DNA from 3 places in the Nostoc sp. UIC 10890 genome. Region 3 is predicted to be linked to each of the others. Evidence: predicted binding sites of a transcription regulator. Region 3 holds the regulator's gene; each other region holds the start of a gene.
The links. The regulator HrcA, encoded in region 3, represses chaperone genes, less so after heat shock. The targets are predictions, from matches to a motif close to TTAGCACTCNNGANTCNNGAGTGCTAA.
Positions count from the first base shown of each region.

Region 1: a site for HrcA is predicted at 4,017-4,043, ahead of groL (chaperonin GroEL). Genes of this name have one in related genera too.
Region 2: a site for HrcA is predicted at 2,917-2,943, ahead of groES (co-chaperone GroES). Genes of this name have one in related genera too.

Region 1 covers NZ_JBSGKF010000001.1:2,387,280-2,393,462, reverse strand. Annotated here, with positions in the region: gene trxA (thioredoxin) at 1-188, opposite strand, end outside; gene fabG (3-oxoacyl-[acyl-carrier-protein] reductase) at 920-1,666, shown strand; gene ACWATR_RS09355 (tetratricopeptide repeat protein) at 2,379-2,771, shown strand; gene ACWATR_RS09350 (MraY family glycosyltransferase) at 2,835-3,917, opposite strand; gene groL (chaperonin GroEL) at 4,076-5,749, shown strand; gene corA (magnesium/cobalt transporter CorA) at 6,072-6,183, shown strand, end outside.
Region 2 covers NZ_JBSGKF010000001.1:4,152,377-4,158,559, forward strand. Annotated here, with positions in the region: gene asnS (asparagine--tRNA ligase) at 1-192, shown strand, start outside; gene ACWATR_RS16975 (NIL domain-containing protein) at 767-1,075, shown strand; gene ACWATR_RS16980 (response regulator transcription factor) at 1,153-1,830, opposite strand; gene ACWATR_RS16985 (hypothetical protein) at 2,437-2,631, opposite strand; gene groES (co-chaperone GroES) at 2,963-3,274, shown strand; gene groL (chaperonin GroEL) at 3,383-5,017, shown strand; gene ACWATR_RS17000 (Rpn family recombination-promoting nuclease/putative transposase) at 5,099-5,902, shown strand; gene ACWATR_RS17005 (SMI1/KNR4 family protein) at 6,029-6,183, shown strand, end outside.
Region 3 covers NZ_JBSGKF010000001.1:3,418,798-3,424,980, reverse strand. Annotated here, with positions in the region: gene ACWATR_RS13905 (hypothetical protein) at 1-332, opposite strand, end outside; gene ACWATR_RS13900 (hypothetical protein) at 474-854, opposite strand; gene ACWATR_RS13895 (DUF3352 domain-containing protein) at 948-2,609, opposite strand; gene ACWATR_RS13890 (rhodanese-like domain-containing protein) at 2,768-3,100, shown strand; gene hrcA (heat-inducible transcriptional repressor HrcA) at 3,560-4,711, shown strand; gene ACWATR_RS13880 (DUF2834 domain-containing protein) at 4,822-5,496, shown strand; gene psbA (photosystem II q(b) protein) at 5,720-6,183, shown strand, end outside.

The sequences.
Region 1 (6,183 bases), 1.0 Mb from region 3:
TCTGTGTATTTTTCTGTGTCGATTTTGACAATCCGCAAGCGATCTTTAAGTTGGGCATTGACTTGCTCTAAAATTGGCACCATCATCTGACAGGGACCACACCAGTCAGCGTAAAAATCTACTAATACAGGCACATCAGAAGCGGACAGCATATCATCAAAACTGTTAAATTCTTTTTTAGTTGCCATTGTGACACACGCCGATTTTCAATTGTTTGTTTCAATAGTAATTCTTAGAAAATAAAATAGGTATAGGATTATGGGTTTTGTTGGGAAAAGATTAGATTAGTTAATATAGACTGATTTGCCAGCCAAAAACCTTAAATAATTATAATAAAACACGTATACTATTTTATTTTATGCATATCCATTAGATATGTATTTAAACCTATTCTGACTAACCAAATAATTATAGAGGCGTTCACGAGAGTGATGTCTACAACAGTTTAGCTGCTATAGGAATCCGCTTTGATTTCTGAACTGATTTGCGATAGGCAGGGAATAGGCAATAGGCAATAGGCAATAGTCAAGAAGGCTTCTTAGTTGTACTGAGTTTTTTCAGAAATCAAATATGAGTCCTATATAGTTCCTAGTCTATTCCAATTAAGTGATGTCTACAACGGGCTATTCGGTGACGCAGCTATAAATAAATCAACAATATATTGCTTCAAGTTATTCATCCATTAACAAAAAATAACTCATAGATATTTAATTATAGTAAAACGTTAATTTCTCTAAATTAAGTTATATATATCTAGCTAAAAACGACGTAGAACTTTATCTATTTAGATATCTAATTTGCATCATGCGAGCAAGATTGTCATCCCGCAAGAGTTAGATTTTATCCAGACAATATTCAGATGTTCCCGAAATCACCATAAGATAATTAGCGCGGTATTTCTAAGATTGAGGAACATTAAATGACACTATTACAAGATAAAGTCGCAATTGTCACAGGTGCATCACGAGGAATTGGCCGAGCGATCGCAATTGAATTAGCTGCACAAGGAGCGATCGCAGTTGTCAATTATGCCAGTTCTAGCGCTGCGGCTGAGGCCGTTGTTACAGAAATTACAGAAGCGGGAGGGAAAGCGATCGCTATCCAGGCTGACGTTTCTAAAAGCGATCAAGTAGACGCACTAGTTAACGCCGTCATGGAAAAGTTTAGCCGCGTGGATATTTTGGTCAATAACGCAGGTATTACGCGCGACACACTGCTTTTGCGTTTGAAGCCAGAAGATTGGCAAGCTGTGATAGACCTGAATTTAACTGGTGTTTTCTTATGTACACGCGCCGTAAGTAAAATCATGCTGAAGCAGCGATCGGGGCGGATTATCAACATTACCTCCGTTGCGGGGCAAATGGGCAACCCAGGTCAGTCCAACTACAGCGCCGCCAAAGCAGGTGTAATTGGTTTCACCAAAAGCGTTGCTAAAGAACTAGCTACACGCGGTATCACCGTTAACGCCGTTGCCCCTGGATTCATCACCACCGACATGACCAGCGATCTCAACAACCCCGAAGATATTCTGAAATACATTCCACTAGGTCGTTTCGGTCAGCCCGAAGAAGTAGCTGGCATGGTGCGCTTCCTCGCTGCCGATCCTGCCGCCGCTTACGTCACCGGACAAGTTTTTAATGTCGATGGCGGTATGGTAATGGCCTAAGTAGTGCTGAGTTTTTGTAGTGGCATGGCAAGCTTAAAATAGTTGATTAGACGTAGGTTGGGTGGAGCGGAGCGCAACCCAACACATATTAGGATGTTGGGTTACGCAAAGCCTCCACCCAACCTACATTTTTTTACGCCAATAGGGTGTGTTACGCCGTAGGCTAACGCACCGATTTTATGTGGCGATCGCTAACTATCTTAATCGCTATTATGCTCTTATACCAATTTTGTATGAAGCTGGATAGAATTAGATCCCCCCTAGCCCCCTTAAAAAGAGGGAAACTGGAAAAAAATCTATCAAAGTCCCCCTTTTTAAGGGGGATTTAGGGGGATCGAGATATGTGCAACTTCACAGATTGCTTTTTGCGATTTAGGGAGAGTTGGAACTGGTGATTTCTGTGGACTTGATCCACAACAAACTATAAACTCAGACTATGGAGTACTGGATTGTTTTCACGAACTTGCTCCAGCAGATTGGCGACAAGCCCGGATTGCCTCTTCCTTTGCAGAGTGGCTAGTAAGAATCTTTGATCAAGTAGTTGTACACAAGAAATACCCAGAATACTGGTTTGAAACAGAATCGTCATCATCGTTTTCACTTGTTGAAGAAACGGCAACAGCACTGAATAGACAGGGTTTGAAAAAGGCTCATAGACATGACTATACGGGAGCCATTCACTACTTTGACCAAGTTCTGCAACTAGACCCTAATAATCACGAAGCCTATTTATTATGAGCGGGGCAATATACACATTGCGCTGGGTAATTATCAGGGAGGAATTGAAGACTTTACCCATGCTATTTGTTCCAATCCTCAGTCTGTGATTGCCTATAATAAGCGAGGACTTGCTCGTTCTGAACTCGGAGACTATGAGGGAGCGATTACGGATTTTGACCAAGCTTTGCAGATCAGTCCTAGAGATGCTGAAATCTACAATAATCGAGGGAATGCTCGTTCTCTGTTAGGAGATAGGCAAGGAGCTATGGAGGATTACCAGAAAGTTACTGAACTTTTGGCTGAGGAGGGGAAGATAGCCGATGAAGAGGACTTCTATGATGATGAAGGTAAGCTAATTTGCATAACAAGTACTGAAGAAGCATAAAAAACAAATTTGCCTATCAGTCACATAGTAGGGCTAGCATTGTAATGCCCACCCTACAAGCAACTAAGGCTGTTGGCGTATCCTTTGCCAGACAGTAAAGCCTAAAAGAAGGATAATGCTACTGGCGGTAGTCAGTAATACAGCCAAACTCATACCTTGTATTCTCATTGCCAGCAAGTTGAAAACTAAGGTAATTGACCAAAGAGTGAACGCAGCATTGCGCTGGGAAAGTCCCCAAGCAAGTAAGCGGTGATGCAAATGGTCTTTGCCAGGAGTACTGAGAGGGTTATTTCCTGCTAGTAGCCGCCGCACAAATACTTGAGTGGTGTCTAGCACTGGTAACAACAGAAATAAAACCGTAGGAATTAGTGCATAAACTGTGTTTTGTTGCAGTTTTCCTAAAATACTAGTTGCTGCCAGCACATAGCCAAAAAAGTATGCTCCGGCATCACCCATAATAATTCGTGACGGATGGAAATTATGGCGCAAAAAGCCCAGTGCAGCACCTCCCAAGGCTGCGAGTACCAAGATTGCCGCTGCACGGTTGTTAAATTGGGCTGCAACCCCCAATAAACTCATGGCGGTAATAAAGCTGATTCCTCCCGCCAAGCCATCCATACCATCCATCAAGTTGATGGCGTTGGTAATCCCTACTACCCATAGTACTGTCAGTGACATGGACAGGAGAGAGTCTATGGGAGTACCAAACATCACTTGAACACTGATGCCATTAGCTACCAGCAACAGTGCCGTGACAATTTGCGCCCACAATCGAACAGAGGGCGGTAAGCCGAACTGATCATCGATAAAGCCCACAAGAACTAATATCGAACCCCCCAACAGAATAGTGAGCACCTGAGCCAATACGTTTTGGAGTTCGATCGGTCGTAAAAGGCTAGCTAATACCAGCGCGGCAATCACACCCGCGTAGATAGCTAGCCCCCCTGCATTGGGTAAAGGTTCTCGATTGAGTCGCCGTGCGTTGGGTTGGTCAGCCCAACCTACCCGCAAGGCAAATTTTCGTACTGTCGGAATTAAACGCCAAGTTACAAGCCAAGCCAATAGGAACGTAAATACTACTGCCAACCAGCCGGTGCCGCTAGGGTCGGCAATACCGAGGGACTTAAGGGAGTTGTCTAGATTCATCTCCCAATTCAAGCATTACTGCCAGTATCTAATATGAGCATCACCTGTATATTAATCAATTTTTTTTATTTCCATTTGTAACTTGAGCCGCTTGAGAGATTAGCACTCTTGCGCTGTGAGTGCTAAATTGTCTAATGGAAGCGCTGGAGAAATGAAACATGGCAAAAATTATTGCATTTGACGAGGAATCGCGGCGAGCTTTAGAAAGGGGTGTTAACGCCCTTGCCGATGCCGTAAAAATCACATTGGGGCCCAAAGGTCGCAATGTCCTTTTAGAAAAAAAGTTTGGCGCACCTCAAATTGTCAACGATGGTATCACTGTTGCCAAGGAAATTGAATTAGAAGATCCTTTGGAAAATACTGGTGCAAGACTCATCCAGGAAGTAGCCTCAAAAACTAAAGATGTCGCTGGTGATGGTACAACCACCGCCACAGTTTTAGCACAAGCCTTGATTCGGGAAGGTTTAAAGAACGTCGCGGCGGGTAGTAATCCAGTTAGCTTAAGACGTGGGATCGACAAAACTATTGAGGCACTGGTACTAGAAATTGCCAAGATAGCCAAGCCAGTAGAAGGAAGTGCGATCGCTCAAGTTGCTACTGTCTCTGCTGGTAACGATGAAGAAGTTGGCCAAATGTTAGCCCAAGCAATGGAAAAAGTCACCAAAGATGGTGTCATTACCGTTGAAGAATCTAAATCCCTCACAACTGAACTAGAAGTAGTTGAAGGGATGCAGATTGACAGAGGTTACATTTCTCCCTACTTCGTCACCAACAACGAGCGGCAAATTGTGGAATTTGAAAACGCTCGGATCTTGGTTACTGACAAAAAAATCAGCAGCATCCAAGATTTAGTGCCAATTTTGGAAAAAGTTGCCCGTTCTGGTCAGCCCTTGTTAATCATCGCCGAAGATGTCGAAGGTGATGCTTTGGCAACTTTGGTAGTTAACAAAGCGCGGGGTGTACTGGCTGTAGCTGCCATTAAAGCGCCTGGGTTTGGCGATCGCCGCAAAGCTTTGTTAGAAGATATTGCCATTCTCACCGATGGACAGTTGATTTCCGAAGAAATCGGCTTGAGCCTAGATACCGCTTCTCTAGAAGCGCTGGGAACTGCCCGCAAAATTACCATTGATAAAGAAAGCACCACCATTGTAGCTGGCAGTGTCACCAAGCCAGAAGTACAAAAGCGGATTGGTCAAATTCGTAGACAGTTGGAAGAAACCGATTCTGAATACGATCAAGAAAAACTTCAAGAACGCATCGCCAAGCTTGCTGGCGGCGTGGCGGTAATTAAAGTGGGTGCAGCAACCGAAACCGAACTCAAAGACCGCAAACTACGGATTGAAGACGCACTGAACGCTACTAAAGCAGCCGTGGAAGAAGGTATTGTTCCTGGTGGTGGAACGACCCTAATTCACTTAGCTAAGGCGGTAGAAGCGATTAAAAAGACCTTACAAAATGACGAAGAAAGAATTGGGGCTGATATTGTCGAACGAGCGCTAGAAGCCCCCTTGCGCCAAATAGCAGACAACGCCGGTGCTGAAGGTTCTGTAATCGTCTCTAAAGTCCGGGATAGCGAGTTCAACATTGGCTACAACGCCGCTACCGGAGAATTTGAAGACTTGATCGCTGCTGGTATTATCGACCCTGCCAAAGTCGTGCGTTCAGCTTTGCAAAATGCTGGTTCCATTGCTGGTTTGGTCTTAACCACCGAAGCGATCGTTGTTGAAAAGCCAGAGAAGAAATCTGCTGCTCCTGCTCCTGATATGGGCGGTATGGGCGGTATGGGTGGCATGGGCGGCATGGGCGGCATGGGCGGCATGGGTATGTTCTAACATCTGCTCACCCAGATAAATATTTTTTAAACAGTTTGTCTTGCCCAGGCAAACTGTTTTTTGTAGCATTGCTGATTCAGAAGCAATATGTTATACCAATTCGTAATTCGTAATTCGTAATTCGTAATTTGTCAGATTAAATCTGACTGATGACCAAATTATCAATCTAAATAATTGCGTAATTTAGAAATTACCGTCTTTATATTAAGTTTGGAAAAATTACGTGTAAGTTATCCTTATGTACTTTGTTATTTACACATGACAAATGACAGATGACCAATGACCAATGACAAATGACAATATCACTATTAGGTAATATTTTATGGCACGAAGACTGCCTCGCCTTCCTAAAATAGTCACCAAGCTATACGAAGATGAGTTCTATCACCAACCAGGAACTTTACCAGGAACCATAATTATTGATGCAGATGCTC
Region 2 (6,183 bases), 730 kb from region 3:
GAACGCCGTGTGTTAGCGCAAGGATTAAACCCAGAAGACTTGTGGTGGTATCTTGATTTGCGTCGTTATGGTACTGTTCCTCATGCGGGTTTTGGGTTGGGTTTTGAACGACTCGTGCAATTTATGACTGGTATGGGAAATATTCGTGATGTGATTCCGTTTCCGCGTACACCCCAAAGTGCTGAGTTTTAGTTTGAGAATTTGAAACTCAGATGATTAAAAATCGCGCCTACACAAACCAAGTGTGTCTGCGCGGATTAATAAAAACTTTGAAACCCGCGAACGCGGGTTTTATTTGTATAGCCACGTATTTTCTAAAACTATTAATTAAAATTAAGAGTTTTGATGCTTAATCCTGAAAGTGACAGAAGAGGGATAAATATCCTAAAAAATCGATTTTTATCCATATCTAAACAGACGGCTAAATCTATAAGTTTCTATTAATAGAGTTCCCTAAAACTTTGCCAAAGTAACATATATAGCATTACTCTCTTCAGTATTAAATTTCATAAACAATAAATTAGGGTTACAACAATTGTTGTAACCCTACAGATCGCTATATTCAATTTACTTGAAAACCACTATAGAATAACAATGAAGCTCATAACTACCGAATTATGAGCAATTCTTCACATTTACTACATCTAGATTAATGGTTTGCCAAGGCAAATACTTGCTTGCTTGCCTGCGTGGGATAAGTGACGCTAGTGTTAAAAGAATTGTACAAAGTAAAACCCTAATCCCAGAAGTCGAGTAGGAAGCTAGAATGGCAATTCCAAATAAACAAGTAAAATCTAATACAGATATTTTAGATAATAGACGCACCCAAACTCGTATCCAAGTTCTCATTCCTAAAGACTTGCATGAGGAACCAGTCATTTCACGACTGGTTTCTCATTATGGCATTACAGTCATTATTGCTGATGCTCAAGTAAGCGCAAACGTGCCACAATATAGCTGCTTCGATCTGGAACTGCGAGGTACTGTTTCTCAGATTGAAAGTGCCCTAACTTACCTGGATGAACTAGATTTAGAAGTTTTGCACCAATCCAGCCCTGAAGAAGATGGTTGGTAAATTGAGTGCTAAGTCCTGAGTTACGAGTGCTGAGTCAAAAACACTCAGCACTCAGCACTCAGCACTCGGTACTGAGTTTAGGCCATTTGATTTTCAATCGCCCACCGCGCTAGTTCAGTGCGGTTATGGAGATTGGTTTTGCCCAACATATTGGACACATGGCTTTCAACCGTGCGCTGACTAACATTTAGTTCTTCAGCAATTTCCCGGTTAGCTAAACCCCTAGCAACAAACTGAACTACTTTCAGTTCAGTTGGGGTTAATTGCACATCGAAGGGAACCTGGATACGGGAGCCGTTTTCGCCTCCTTTTGCTTGGTGTTCTTTCCAACGGATAGTTTGTTTCAGCGAGGATTCAACTTGCGCTACGAGTTCTTCTGGTTCAAAGGGCTTGACCATATAAACATCAGCACCTTTATTCAGACCCTTAACTCGGTCTGCACTTTGTCCCTTAGCTGAAAGGAAAAGAACCGGAATCCAGCTGGTGCGTTCGTTTTGCCGGACTTGTTCCACAAAAGTATATCCGTCCATTTCCGGCATCATCACATCGCAGATGATCATGTCTGGAACATCTTGCTCTAAAATTTCCAGAGCTTCACGTCCATTTTCAGCGGTGATGACTTCATATCCCCGGAATTCCAAGTAATCCTTCACCAGCAAGATGAGGTTAGGGTCATCATCAATCAATAGAAGTCGTTTGTGATCTTTCATGCTGGGCTCTTTCATAGCAGTGGCACTTGTCGCGCTTCGGTCCATCAAAGTCTTGAATATTTATCCTCTATGGTGGGTTATTCGAGATGTTGTCCTTTTTCCTACTTAACTTGCCTTTGCTGTCTCGAAGTCTTAAAAATGCCGAGCACTTTCAATAGACTAGTAGCTAGATAGCAAAAGTCCAGCAAGGATACGTATAGCAGTAGTATCTATAATGCGCTATTATATATCGCTTTGAAAGGGGCGGGGTAAAAAACACTGATTAAATAATAATCTTTCGGACTCACAAGTAAGTACTGGCTTAAAGATGACCCTACCTCAAAACCAACCCGCACTTTCTTAAAGCTTACTGCTATACCATATCTTTTGGTTGTTAAGCCTCTATGAGGTGTTCACAAGAAACTAGGGAAGTTTCTGGCAAAGGATGGGTTGAAAATGCATATTTTTCAAACGCCATTATGCCTATTTAGTGTTCTCGGATGATCCGCAGGGTAACTTCCGGGTTTGCTTGGCGATACCAGACACCATCATAGTAAACCACCATTATGGGTCTAGAACAAGAAACACGCAAGCAGTTGGCTTTAGTTTTATAGACACAAATGGGATAACTTTCTTGCGGCTCATCAAGTTTTAACTCTCTAAATCGCTTTTTTAAGTAATCCCAGAATTCCAGACTAGCTCGTTTTGAGCAGCAATTGTCTGGTCAGTGCAAATAAAAATGTGCCGCTGAATTTTTGCAAGTCCTAAACTTTCTACATAATTACTCAGGGTCTTATGTTCCAGAGACTTAGTAGTTTTGGGGATTTGATGCCTGGACTGGATCACTGTCACTGTATTGTTACTCATCGAGCGGCTCCCTGATTACAGTTCTATAACAATTTGCAAGCTTTGCAAATAAAGTTGACTGGGGAGTGGGGAACAGGGAATGGGAAATGAGGAATGGGGAAGAATTCTCATATACTCTTAACTCCCTACTCCTAACTCCCTACTCCCTACTCTCTTCGTAACTTACAGAACAAAACCTGAAAGGTAGAAATAATTAAGCATTTATACTTAAGTACATCTATGACTCTCTAGTTCGGGAACCCGTACTCAAGGCATTCTTGCCATTGGACGCCACTTTTAGGTAGATTAGCACTCAGGAGTTGAGAGTGCTAAACTCTGGAGAAAATAAATTATGGCTGCTTTATCTCTAAGCGTTTCTACAGTTAAACCTTTAGGCGATCGCGTTTTCGTAAAAGTGAGCGCCTCTGAGGAAAAGACCGCAGGTGGTCTGTATTTGCCCGATACCGCCAAGGAAAAGCCCCAGGTAGGGGAAGTAGTTGCCCTTGGTCCTGGCAAGCGTAATGACGATGGAAACCGTCAGGAATTGGAAATTAAAGTCGGCGATAAGGTGCTGTACTCTAAGTACGCCGGCACTGACATCAAGCTCGGTACCGAAGAATATGTACTGCTTTCTGAAAAAGATATTTTAGCAGTTGTTATCTAGTGGGTAATGGGGAATAAGCAATAGGGAATGTCAAAGACAATGCCCAATGCCCAATACCCAATGCCCAATTCAAGAAAAAATTGACTTACTCCCGGAATTTAGACACCTATGGCAAAGCGCATTATCTACAACGAAAACGCCCGTCGCGCCTTGGAACGAGGCATTGACATCCTGGCTGAGGCTGTAGCTGTTACCCTTGGCCCCAAAGGTCGTAACGTAGTCCTAGAAAAGAAATTTGGCGCACCGCAAATTGTTAATGATGGTGTAACGATCGCCAAAGAAATCGAATTAGAAGACCATATTGAAAACACTGGTGTAGCTCTGATTCGTCAAGCTGCTTCTAAGACCAATGATGCTGCGGGCGATGGAACTACCACTGCTACCGTTTTAGCTCATGCGATCGTCAAAGAAGGCTTGCGCAACGTTGCAGCTGGTGCTAACGCAATTTCCCTGAAGCGTGGTATTGATAAAGCTACTGCCTTTTTAGTAGACAAAATCAAAGAACACGCCCGTCCAGTGGAAGATTCCAAAGCCATTGCCCAAGTTGGTGCGATCTCGGCTGGTAATGACGAAGAAGTTGGTCAAATGATTGCCCAAGCAATGGACAAGGTGGGCAAGGAAGGCGTAATTTCCCTAGAAGAAGGGAAATCTATGTTCACCGAGTTGGAAATCACTGAAGGGATGCGCTTTGACAAAGGCTACATCTCTCCTTATTTCGCTACTGACCCTGAGCGGATGGAAGCGGTTTTTGATGAGCCTTTCATCCTGCTGACCGATAAGAAAATCGCTTTGGTACAAGACCTTGTACCAGTGTTAGAGCAAGTAGCTCGTGCTGGTCGTCCTTTGGTGATTATCGCCGAAGATATTGAAAAAGAAGCTTTGGCAACTTTGGTTGTAAACCGTTTGCGCGGTGTACTCAACGTAGCTGCTGTTAAGGCTCCTGGCTTTGGCGATCGCCGCAAAGCACTACTAGAAGACATTGCTGTTTTAACTGGTGGTCAACTAATTACCGAAGATGCTGGTTTGAAGCTAGATAACACCAAGCTAGATAGCCTGGGTAAAGCTCGCCGGATCACCATCACCAAGGACAGCACCACAATTGTTGCCGAAGGTAACGAAGCTGCTGTTAAGGCTCGTGTCGAACAGATTCGTCGTCAAATCGATGAAACCGAATCTTCTTACGACAAAGAGAAATTACAAGAGCGTCTTGCTAAACTCTCCGGTGGTGTTGCTGTAGTGAAAGTTGGTGCAGCGACCGAAACCGAAATGAAAGACAAGAAGCTGCGCCTAGAAGACGCTATCAACGCTACCAAAGCTGCTGTGGAAGAAGGTATCGTTCCCGGCGGTGGTACAACTCTGGCTCACCTTGCTCCTGAATTGGAAGTTTGGGCAAAGAGCAATCTTAAAGATGAAGAGTTGATTGGCGCTTTGATTGTCGTTCGTGCCTTACCTGCACCTCTGAAGCGGATTGCTGAAAACGCCGGTCAGAATGGTGCTGTGATCGCTGAACGCGTGAAAGAGAAAGAATTCAATGTTGGTTACAATGCTGCAACAAACGAATTCGTCGATTTGTTAGCTGCTGGTATTGTTGACCCTGCGAAAGTGACTCGTTCTGCTCTGCAAAACGCTGCTTCGATCGCTGGCATGGTGTTGACAACCGAATGTATTATAGTTGACAAGCCTGAACCTAAAGATGGCGCTCCTGCTGGCGCTGGTGCTGGTGGCGGCGACTTCGATTACTAATACGTAGTTAGATAATTTGTTAAAACGGCTGCTTCCCTTGTGGAGGCGGCTGTTTTTTTGTGTCAAAAGAAGAGGAAGAGGGTGAGTTACGACAACGCTTGTAAATATTTAGCTGAACAGTACCCAGCCGAGTTTGTGCGTTGGTTACTTGGGGTAGAGGTGCAACAAATTGAAGTCTTAAAAACGGAACTCACACTTGAACCAATTCGCGCGGATTCTGTGACATTTTTGCAAGCAGCTAACCAAATTTTGCACATTGAATTTCAAACTTTGGCAAAATCTAATCCGGCGCTTAATTTCCGAATGCTCGATTATTCTGTAAGGTTGAAGCGTCAATACCGTTGTCCTGTAGTGCAAGTACTAATCTTTTTGCAAGAAACTACTAACGAAATGGCTTTTACTAAAGAATATCGGGACAATACGACGATTCACCAATATCAGGTTGTTCGTCTTTGGGAGCAAGATTCAACACTATTTTTAGTTAATCCGGCGCTGTTACCTTTAGCAAGTTTGACGCGAACTGACTCGCCGCAAACTTTACTGGCACAAGTGCCTGAACAAGTCGCTACAATTCCAGATAGGGAGGAGCGACAAAATATCGCGGGTTGTGTAGAAATTCTGGCGGGTTTGCGGTTTGACAAAGATTTAGTTCGGCAATTTTTGCGGGAGGATATTATGAAAGAATCTGTAATTTATCAAGATATCGTTCAAAAGGAAGCGTTTAAATTGATTAGTCGTCTACTTAAGCGGCGTTTTGGTGATATTGATGGATCATTAATTGAGCAGGTTAGGAATTTATCTGCTGAACAGTTAGAAAATTTGGGAGAGGAACTGCTTGATTTTTCCGAAATTGCTGATTTGGTCGCTTGGTTAGAGCAGCATTAATAAGCTTAATCAAATTGTGAAAGCTGCTGTTTTATGGAACGGTTGTTTTTATTTTAATTGCACCCTAAGTAGAAAGACAAGTTAATCTAGAAGCAACTATTTATAGAAGTAAAAATCTCCACATCTATGTCACTGTTAACAGATGCTTTAGACATAATTCTAAATTGGTTGCAGCAAAATAAACCCTCTTATGCTTCTTCTCTGCAACCAGGATTAGCTTATGAAGAAATTGAAGAAAAAGTTAAAAACTTGCCCTTTCGGTTGCCAACAGAAGTTTATGA
Region 3 (6,183 bases):
GGCCCTTGGATTAGTAAAGTTGTGTCGGTGTTATTGCTATCGACTTGGATTGTTAGCCGGGAAAAGTCCTTTTCCAAAACCATAATATGATCTGGATTAGGATCGGCAAAACCAATACAGGTTTTTTGATCGCGATCGCGGTTACTGATGGCAGACAATGAGTAAGAACCACCTGTAAACCCCTGCACTGTTCCTTGGGCTGGATCAAAATTTGTTGATAAGTTTAAAGCGCCAAAATTTGCTGTCTCTGCTATTACAGGCGTAGCTGTGATGGCGGTAAGTATAGCCAACAGCCAACCGCCGTGAAGAAGTCGGGGGCGACAGTATTTCATAGTAGCCCTCCAACAGGCTTTTAAATTAGTAATGATATATACATATTCTAATGAAAAAAAACCAGTGAAATTTCAGTTGGTTGTGCCACATTAAAATGTGCCACAATAAAGGGTCTTTAAAGAAAACAGCTAATTGCTAGGCTATTTCTTGATATAAAGTTTATGATTGCTATGAGCATCTTTGCTATGCGCTTCCCAGCATGAAATACATAAAGTAATTTGATTGTCTCCTAGACGTTTCATATCTTCAGGTGAAAATGACATATTACACTGTTCATCATATTCATAATATATCCACACGGATATATCATTTTTGTGAACTCCAACCATAAAAAGCTTCTGATATTTGCCTTCTATAATCTTGAGAAATCTATCTACAAAATTTACTGGAGGGTCTAAAGCTTCTTCAATAAGTATTTGCTCCCAATAATTATTGGAATTGGTATCAACACCCAAAATATCACTGACTATTTTTATTTTGTCTTTTCCACAATCAACTCTTAAAATATACGTATATTTCATGGTATCACTTCTAGTTTTTTTTTAATTTATGATAAAAGAATGCAGAAGGTAAAAAACTATTTTACCTTCTGCACTTGAGCTTTTATGAAAATCTCACGAATTATGGAGTTTGAAGAAAACGCCACCTTTGAGCGATCGCGTGTCAGTTCCATAACTACTTACTGTGAGCGATCGCAGGTTGTTAAAAAACGGTTTTCCTAAGACCTCCACAAGTTTGAGAATTGGCACTTGACGCTCTAACAAATTCTGGCTCTTTGTCCAGTCAAGATATATATAGCCTTGGTTTGGTAAGGGAATTGCAGCGATACTATCTTTGAAATTAGGATTGTCAATTATGGAATTATCCTTAGTTGTGAGAATTTCATCCATAGTTTCTAAGTCAGAGGTGAAAATTTCGTAATTTCCTAAATTTGTATGCAATCCCAGGACTTTTGTTTCAATGCTAAAAGATGTTCCTTCTTTGGCATCAGTTTTTTTTGTAGCCGTGGTTAACTCTGTCCAAACGGAGATTTTTTGCTTGTCTATAGTCAAGGGATTAATACTAAGTCCGTTGGATGAAGCGATCGCATCTAAACGAGCAATGCCTTGTTCCACACCTTCGGATTTTTCTGCCACAAAAATCCAATGGGGGGTTATTTGCTCTTTATCAGGTAACAATGCTATGGCATATTCCCCTTGTACCCAGCTAAAAATATCCTCTGGTAGGTTTATCCCCCAGCGTTTTTGAACATCCGCCAAAGGTTTTGCTAACCGAGAAACCACATCTTCTTTAGAACCATATATAGTTGCTGTTGCTTGTTTCCAGAGTTTGGCTAAATCACTGTTAGCCAAATTACTCAAATTTGAGCCGGAAACTGCCAAACCTGCGGATGCTGGAATATACCGCAATGCTCCCACAAGTTTAGATAGCGGTGGAGATGGAGGAACAATTTCCGATGAAGCCAAAAAGGTGGTTTCCGCTAGTAATCCTTTGGGGTTTAACGCCAGGGAAATGATTTCGCTGTTATATGTTTGTTCTGGTAGCTCTAACCCTTGCCATTTTGCCACGATAGGAAGATTCAAGAAAGCTATAGCTAAACCCCCTTTGGGCAGTTCTTTTCTAGCTTTTTGGTATTCGAGGGAACTAGTCAAATTCAGATCGGGCGCTTGGACGTTATTGATAGCATCTCGCAGCACTTTCGGATCGTTGGCAAACAATACAAAGCCTTCGCCGACAACAGCACCAGCAAGCAAATCTTGTTCTGGTTGAGAATTTTCAGAAATCAGCTTTACGCCTTTATATTGTTCAACAGCTAAGTTTGCTCCAGCTAACGCCCGTTTAGAAAACAACAACTCGACAAACTCGCGGCTTTTCTCCGGTTGCTTGGTTGCTAGTGCCAACAAATACCCTGGCTGCTGTCCGTTTTCGGGATCGCGATCTATATCTAAGGTGGTGATCGCTAATGTAATTTCGTTCCCTAACCAGGGTTGAACGTCTTGTTTATAATCTATGCCACTCTTGGCGAATAAACTGGTTTTGAGTTTAGATAGTTCCTCTTCACGCTCCAATGCCTGTAAACGGTCAGGATTTGTCAGTAATGAAACCATTACAGGGGAAAGTTTGGAGACGAAGATGGCTGCATTAGGCTGTCCGGTAGAAGCAATGAGGTTAGCCGGACTTTTGGCGAAAAACCAGTAAAAGCCAGCGATCGCAATTACTAGCAGTGCGATCGCCCCAGCTACGATAAAACCAATAAATGAACGTTGCCTATTCACATTAAACCTATTAAAAAAGACGGTTTACAGCCATTTAAGCAGAAAGCCTAGCAGAATTTATCAACCCTCTTGAGAATGGATACTCATGCGAAGGCAGAGATTTTCTGTCACCATAAATAGGATTAGGACTGTTTATAGGGAATTTTTTTAGTCAACTCATGAACCAAATTAGTGTAGAAGAACTGGGGCAACGTCTTTCTTCTAGTGATGCAAGTATTCAGCTAGTAGATGTGCGTGAACCAGAAGAATTAGCGATCGCTAGCATTGAGGGCTTTGTCAACCTACCTTTAAGTCAATTTACCGAATGGGGAGATCAAGTACCTACCCTCTTCAATCCCCAAGCGGAAACTCTTGTGCTATGCCACCACGGCATCCGCTCCGCCCAGATGTGCCAGTGGTTGATTGCTCAAGGTTTTACAAATGTGCAAAATATTTCGGGTGGTATTGATGCCTACTCTATATTAGTAGACCCTTCAATTCCTCAATATTAGCTTTTGCTCAGGTGGAACTCACTCTTCCATCTGGCTTTTGCTATGCTGATAACAGCAGTATCTAACTTTAGAGCCTTGCCGGAAAGCTTGAAATTTGGACATCAAGTACATACATCTGCACAAGATTTTTCGATTTGCCCAAATTACAGTTCAGCATAAGCCATTGCGAAAAAATACGTATCTAATAATACTGTTGCAAATGCAAATTTGTGCAAAAATACGGTTAGAAAGAAGCACATTAAGGGTACATTATAATTAGCAGCTTTTGCCAAAAAATTGAGCTACCATATCAAGCCTACTCTTAAAAAATGCTGTATGTATATTAACTTTAAAAAAAGTTATCATAATGTAGTTGTATAATTTGCTATCTTAATAAATTATTAATATTTTCTGTTTTCGATTAAATCCACAAATTTTTTAGAGTTTGATTAAAATTTGCCTTCAGCAAAACATACCACAATGGAAGTCCAGTTAACAAATCGACAACAGCATATACTTTGGGCAACGGTACGTCACTACATTGCTACGGCAGAGCCAGTTGGTTCAAAGGCATTGGTCGAGGAGTACGACCTGGGTGTAAGCTCGGCTACAATTCGCAATGTGATGGGCGTTTTAGAAAAGTCTGGATTACTCTATCAACCACACGCTTCTGCTGGACGTGTACCTTCAGACTCAGGCTATCGTATTTATGTTGACCAGCTAATTACACCTTCGCTGCGTTCGCACAGCGTGTCGCAGACAGACGCTACGCGTAGCTTGCTTCCACGAAGTGGTATGGAAACTTTAGGGCGAGAAGTAGAGGTGGCACTGCAAAAGCTTCTCCAGTGGGAAGATCGGAGTTTAGAAACCTTACTCCAAGGAGCCGCGCAAATTTTAGCAACCTTGAGTGGTTGTATTAGCTTGATCACTATACCGCAAACTACTACAGCACTATTGCGACATCTGCAATTAGTGCAAATTGAAGCTGGGCGGATCATGCTGATCGTTGTGACTGATGGTTACGAGACACATTCAAAATTAATGGATTTGGCTTCAACACCGGAAGAAACACAGCGCGATTCAGAGGTTATTGATCGCGAGTTGCAGATTGTTTCTAATTTTTTGAATAGCCACTTGCGGGGTCGAAGTCTGTTGGAATTAGCCTATCTTGATTGGAGCGAACTAGATCAGGAGTTCCAACGCTATGGAGAATTCTTGAAAAACTCAGTTGCCGAATTGAGTAATCGCACTCATGCACCAACTGCAACTCAAATTATGGTTAGGGGTGTGTCAGAAGTTTTGCGCCAGCCAGAATTTTCTCAGTTACAGCAGGTACAAACGATTATCCACCTGTTGGAAGAAGAACAAGACCAACTGTGGCGATTAATATTTGAGGAACCAGAACCGGAGGATGGTGCTAAACCAAAGGTAACAGTTCGCATTGGTGCAGAAAATCCATTAGAACCAATACGCACCTGCACCTTGATTTCTTCCAACTATCGCCGAGGTTCAATACCAGTAGGAAGTGTGGGAGTTTTGGGGCCAACACGCCTAGATTATGAAAGTGCGATCGCAGTAGTAGCATCTGCTGCTGATTATCTCTCTGAAGCTTTTAGTTATTTCAATCCTTAATACGTATCGTGTAATATTTGAGGACAAGCTGCTTGAGACAAATGAACGATACCATAGCAAGCAGATAGCCCAAATTTATAGCGGCAAAATTAATAATACTTAAATATTTCATGGTTAGAAAAATTGCCTTTAGCTTACTGTGGCTGGGATTCACTATCTATGCGTTTTTCCTCGCGCCTCCTGAGCAACCCGGTACATTCGAGTTAATTAAAAACCTTTCTACTATGCAGTGGGAAGGTGTTAACCCGTTAGTAATAGCACTATTCAACCTCATGGGTATTTGGCCTCTCATCTACAGTGCAGTAGTGTTGATTGATGGCAGAGGACAAAAAATACCTGCTTGGCTATTTGCGATCGCTTCTTTCGCAGTTGGTGCTTTTGCTTTGTTGCCGTACATAGCCATCAGGGAACCAAATAATCAGTTTGTTGGTAAAAAAAGTGCCTTACTCAAACTGCTAGATTCTCGTATGACTGGGGTTGTTTTGACAGTAGCCACAGCTATTTTAGTTGCTTATGGTTTAAGAGAGGGAGATTGGGGCAATTTTTTGCAACAGTGGCAAACTAACCGCTTCATAAATGTGATGAGTTTAGACTTCTGTCTACTTTGCCTATTATTTCCTACATTACTGGAGGATGATATGGCGCGTCGCGGTTGGAAAAATTCCCAGTTTTTCTGGTTAATAGCGTTGATACCGTTATTCGGGCCATTAATTTATTTATCTGTGCGTCCACCTTTAGAAGAAGTGGGTATAGAGTCCATATCCCAGCAGCCAGCAGCGAATTGAAGAATAAAGTGCGTTTCTCACAATCCAAAATCTAAAATCCAAAATGGTATCACCCAAAATCCCCTTTTTCAGTGAAAAAGGGGATTTTCTATTGTGGGTGCGTAAATCCCAAGAGAAAATTTTTTCTGAAAGTACTTTACAAAACGCAATAAATTATTTAAGATGTGTAACAGGTAGTCAAACCTACCTAAATTCATCTGCAAATAATCGCATTTATAAAACAATGACAACAACCTTACAACGTCGCGAAAGCGCCAACGTATGGGATCGATTCTGCGAATGGATCACCAGCACCAACAACCGGATTTACATCGGTTGGTTCGGCGTCGTCATGATCCCCACCTTACTAGCAGCTACCGCTTGCTTCGTAATCGCCTTCATCGCCGCTCCTCCAGTAGACATCGATGGAATCCGTGAACCAGTAGCAGGTTCCTTAATCTACGGAAACAACATCATCTCCGGTGCAGTAGTACCTTCCTCCAACGCCATCGGTTTGCACTTCTACCCAATCTGGGAAGCAGCTTCTCTTGATGAGTGGTTGTACAACGGCGGTCCTTACCAACTAGTAGTTTTCCACTTCCTGATTGGCGTATTCTGCTACATGGGTCGTGAATGGGAACTATCCTACCGCTTAGGAATGCGTCCTTGGATTGCGATCGCATACTCTGCACCTGTTGCAGCAGCAAC